Regions from separate parts of the Psychrobacillus psychrodurans genome, predicted to be linked through region 2. Evidence: a T-box and tRNA genes for the amino acid it is inferred to sense, from the RefSeq annotation. Region 2 holds a T-box; the other holds one or more tRNA genes.

Region 1 (2,397 bases), 1.2 Mb from region 2:
GGAAGCGTGGCGACACGTGCAGCTGACGAATACTAATCGATCGAGGACTTAACCAAATTTGTTTAACGTAACAATGTCGTTTATCCAGTTTTGAGTGAACAAACACTCTATATATGAGGGTTTCAAGATACAAGCAGTGCTAGGAAACAAGTGAGAGAAGGAAGGAACGTACTAACGTACGTGACTGACAGATCGAATGAAGTTGACAACGCAATGCGCCGTCTATTGAAAGCCGAATGAGTCTAGTGATGATGGCGAAGAGGTCACACCCGTTCCCATACCGAACACGGAAGTTAAGCTCTTCAGCGCCGATGGTAGTTGGGGGTCTCCCCCTGTGAGAGTAGGACGTCGCTGGGCACCAAGAAAAAGTCGTTACCGAGCAATTGGTAGCGGCTTTTTTTGTATAAATAAATAAGCCGTAGGCAGTCTATCTCTTAAGAAAGTATGCGAGAAAGTAGAGGGGCAAAGAGTTCGAGGAAGCAAGTGAGAGAGACTCGGAGCGTATAACATACGCGAGAATTGAACGAATGCGGCTGACAAAGAAATCTGCCGACTCATAGGTTTTATATAGAGTATTTATCATAATTAAGCTATGATAAGATCGTTGTTAATTCCTAATCTACTCACCAAGGCACTTATTTCTCATCACATTAGTAGAGTGCTTACATACATAAGAAAGAGTACAAAATCAAAAAGAATACTTTTTTTCAATTCTTCAAATACAGACTTGAATTTTTAAGAAGAGTTGCTATAATTATATTTGTACTTTAAATAGGTATACGTTCCGAAGTAGCTCAGTGGTAGAGCAATCGACTGTTAATCGATCGGTCGTAGGTTCGAGTCCTACCTTCGGAGCCATTTTTTTGTCTTTGCTTCCATAGCTCAGTAGGTAGAGTGCTTCCATGGTAAGGAAGAGGTCACCGGTTCAAATCCGGTTGGAAGCTTCACTACAAATTATTTAAGGAAAAAACTTGTCTTAATGTCAGATATATGATATTATAGTTCTTGTCTGGTTTTTACATAAATGAGGAATAGTTTTACATGAATGAATAATAGTAGTTCGAGATGGAAATCTATACTGTACCAGCATTCATAAAACCCAGGAGGATTAGCTCAGCTGGGAGAGCATCTGCCTTACAAGCAGAGGGTCGGCGGTTCGAGCCCGTCATCCTCCACCATTATATTTATACGTAGCTTTGGAGGGGTAGCGAAGTGGCTAAACGCGGCGGACTGTAAATCCGCTCCTTAGGGTTCGGCGGTTCGAATCCGCCCCCCTCCACCAGTTTATTGGGGTATAGCCAAGCGGTAAGGCAATGGATTTTGATTCCATCATGCCCTGGTTCGAATCCAGGTACCCCAGCCAATCGTTTTTAAATTTAAAATAACATGGGGCCTTAGCTCAGCTGGGAGAGCGCCTGCCTTGCACGCAGGAGGTCAGCGGTTCGATCCCGCTAGGCTCCATAAATAGTATAGTTAAACTCTTTCAATCAAAAGTTGAAAGAGTTTTTTTGTATAAAAAATGCTTTTCAAAATAGAGTTGTTTCCTTTATGATGAAATAAAAAAGTGAGGTGTACGATTTGACTGAGACATTAACCTATGGGGATGTGACTTTACGTCCGCTTCTAATTTCAGATTGTGAACTATTGTGGGAACTTTATGAACCAGAGATATTTGAATTTATGTTAAATAGGATTGAAAGCAAAGAACAGCTAGAAAAGTGGTTGTGTGCTGGGATTCATCAAATGAATGTGGATAGCACTGCTTTGGCATTTGTAGTTGAAAATACAAACACAAAAGAAATTATGGGGACCACTCGTATTTATGCGATGGATCAGTCGAATAATAGTTGTGAGATAGGTTCTACTTTCTATGGGAAACAATATCAGCGTACACACGTAAATACAACCTGCAAGTATATGTTGTTAAAGTATTGCTTTGAGCAAATGGGTATGATCCGAGTTCAGTTTAAAACAGATGAATTAAATCTATCCTCTCAACGGGCAATTGAACGAATTGGCGGCGTAAAAGAGGGTATACTGCGTAATGAACGAATACGATCTAACGGTTCTGTTCGAAATGCGGTTGTATACTCTATTATTGAAAGTGAATGGTTGGTAGTGAAATACAAGCTTGTTCAATTAATGAATAAATATTCGTAATTATGCTTGGTTGAGCCAAACACCCTTTAGCATTTACAATGGGAGTAACAACTTAAGGGGGTATAAAATAATGAGTAAATTAAACATTTCAATTATAGGGGTTCCAATGGACCTGGGTCAAAATAGACGAGGCGTCGATATGGGACCAAGTGCAATACGATATGCGGGTGTAGTAGAAAGACTTCAAGAGCTTGGGCACTCCGTAGATGATGTTGGAGATATTGCGATTGGAAGAAG
Region 2 (2,397 bases):
ATCCTCAGTAGCAAGTACTGCATCAATTACATGAGGAGATACCTCTGATAACTTTGTTTCTGTTCGTTCCAAATCAGTACGTAATTTACCTAAATATACATCCCCGTCAAAATAGACTTCTGAAGTCTCATCATAATTAAATACAGCACTTCGCATTTCTTCCTTATCACGAAGAGGTTCTTCTTTTACTAATGATGCGAAATATCCAGCGCCGACGGATACGCCGAATACACCCATTGTCAGGATTCCGACCATGAGAAGTAAACATAGATTCCATAAAACACCGGAAGATATTCTTAATCCCTTAGCCCATTTCGTAGATTCCCATACATCAAATTTATCTTTATAATTCTGTATTTTTTCTAGCCATTTCTTCATTCAGTTCTCGCCCCCTAAATCTTGAATTATTATACCATACGCACATATTGTTAGACATAGTTATTGACATCCAATGTAAATTAGGTAAAATAGGTATATATTTTAACGAAGAAAAGTCCGAAGTAGTATTTATGCATACTGTGAAGAGAGCTAGCGGTTGGTGAGAGCTAGTCAGTGTATAAAAACGAATTACAGGCTTGGAGTTAAACGTACTCACAACGATACGGTGATTGAGGCGGAGGGAGTAATTCCTTCAAGCTGGGTGGTACCGCGCTAACGATTAAGCGTCCCTGCATGATTATATATCATGTAGGGACTTTTTTATTTTAAGGAGGAGATTATATGGTGAACTTATTAGATGATTTAGCTTGGAGAGGTCTTTTATATCAGCAAACAGATGCGGAAGGTATGGAACAGCTTCTAAATAAGGAGAAAATCTCATTGTACTGTGGGGTGGATCCGACTGCTGACAGTATGCATATTGGCCATATCGTACCATTATTAACGTTAAGACGGTTCCAAATGCACGGACATAAACCAATTCTTTTAGTTGGTGGAGCAACAGGGATGATTGGAGATCCTTCCGGTCGTTCAGAAGAGCGTCAATTACAAACGACAGAGCAGATTGATTTGAATGTCCAGGGGATAAAAAAACAAATGGAGCAAATTTTTGATTTTCAATCCGAAAACGGTGCACAAATGGTAAATAACCGTGATTGGATTGGCTCCATGAATGTAATTGAATTTCTAAGAGACTTTGGAAAATTAATTAACATCAATTATATGCTTGGAAAAGATTCTATTGCTTCTCGCTTAGATACAGGACTGTCTTTTACGGAATTTGCATATACGCTTATTCAGGGGATTGATTTTAATCATTTATATGACCATTTTGGATGTCGAGTTCAAGTGGGTGGATCCGACCAATGGGGGAATATTACTACTGGTTTAGAGGTGATTCGTAAAACACATGATGATAATACGAAGGCCTATGGTATTACTATTCCTTTAGTAACAAAAGCTGATGGAACAAAGTTTGGCAAATCTGCATCAGGTTCGATATGGTTAGATGCCAAAAAGACATCTCCATACGAATTTTATCAGTTCTGGATTAATACAGCAGATTCAGATGTTATTAAATATTTGAAAATCTTTACTTTCTTAGAGCGTGTAGAAATTGAGGCCTTAGAAGTAACGGTTGAAAATGAGCCGCACTTAAGAAAAGCACAAATAACGCTAGCTGAAGAAATGACTCGCTTAATCCATGGACAAGATGCATTGGACCAAGCCATTCGAATTTCCCAGGCATTATTTAGCGGTGATTTGAAGGCTTTGACTGCAGAAGAAATGAAAGATGCTTTTAAAGATGTACCTTCAGTTGAGATGTCTAAAGAGGACAAAACTATTGTAGACTTCATAGTGGAGGCCGCAGTCTCCCCATCTAAACGTCAGGCACGAGAAGATGTAACCAATGGTGCTATTTCTATTAATGGAGAAAAAATCACAGATGTTGCATACGTAGTAGGTGGAGAAGATCGATTAGAAGATGAGTTTATGATTATGCGCAGAGGTAAGAAAAACTATAAAATGATTAAGTTTGTATAAGATAAAAGCTACTTCCCAATACTCTAAAGGGGAGTAGCTTTTTAAACTGATTAAAAACCGCCACGCTCATCTATGTGGTGATTATTCTGGCCATCTTTTACTTGAAGCTGTTTCTTTTCATGCTCATTTAATTTTTGATATTCCAGATAATTTTCGCCTGTAACATTATCTTTTTTCTTCTTATTGGGTGAACTAAACGATTTAACTTTTTTCATACAAAGACCCTCCTATTTCTTAAAAGTTCCTCGTTAGTATTGACCAGTTTTGTTTAAATAGTCACAAATTTAGTAAGAAGATGAAAAAAGAAATCATTACTAGTTAAAAAAGAACTTAAAATAGTATAAAATAATAATAAGGACAAATATGTTTGCTTTTAAAACATAATTTTTTATTATTGGATTGAGGGGACGTTCG

What was found. A T-box is a leader RNA that pairs with one kind of tRNA and senses whether it is charged. The one in region 2 lies ahead of tyrS (tyrosine--tRNA ligase), so its partner is inferred to be a tRNA-Tyr.
Region 1: it encodes a tRNA-Tyr, which carries the amino acid that the T-box ahead of tyrS (tyrosine--tRNA ligase) is inferred to sense. The anticodon was not compared.

What each region holds. Positions count from the first base shown of each region.
Region 1 covers NZ_CP189791.1:3,800,680-3,803,076, reverse strand. The annotation lists rRNA gene ACQCPR_RS18865 (23S ribosomal RNA) at 1-56, shown strand, start outside; rRNA gene rrf (5S ribosomal RNA) at 242-357, shown strand; tRNA gene ACQCPR_RS18855 (tRNA-Asn) at 784-858, shown strand; tRNA gene ACQCPR_RS18850 (tRNA-Thr) at 872-944, shown strand; tRNA gene ACQCPR_RS18845 (tRNA-Val) at 1,103-1,178, shown strand; tRNA gene ACQCPR_RS18840 (tRNA-Tyr) at 1,199-1,282, shown strand; tRNA gene ACQCPR_RS18835 (tRNA-Gln) at 1,289-1,363, shown strand; tRNA gene ACQCPR_RS18830 (tRNA-Ala) at 1,389-1,461, shown strand; gene ACQCPR_RS18825 (GNAT family N-acetyltransferase) at 1,570-2,160, shown strand; gene rocF (arginase) at 2,231-2,397, shown strand, end outside.
Region 2 covers NZ_CP189791.1:2,580,382-2,582,778, reverse strand. The annotation lists gene ACQCPR_RS12460 (transglycosylase domain-containing protein) at 1-378, opposite strand, end outside; T-box leader at 478-673, shown strand; gene tyrS (tyrosine--tRNA ligase) at 721-1,983, shown strand; gene ACQCPR_RS12450 (hypothetical protein) at 2,034-2,198, opposite strand.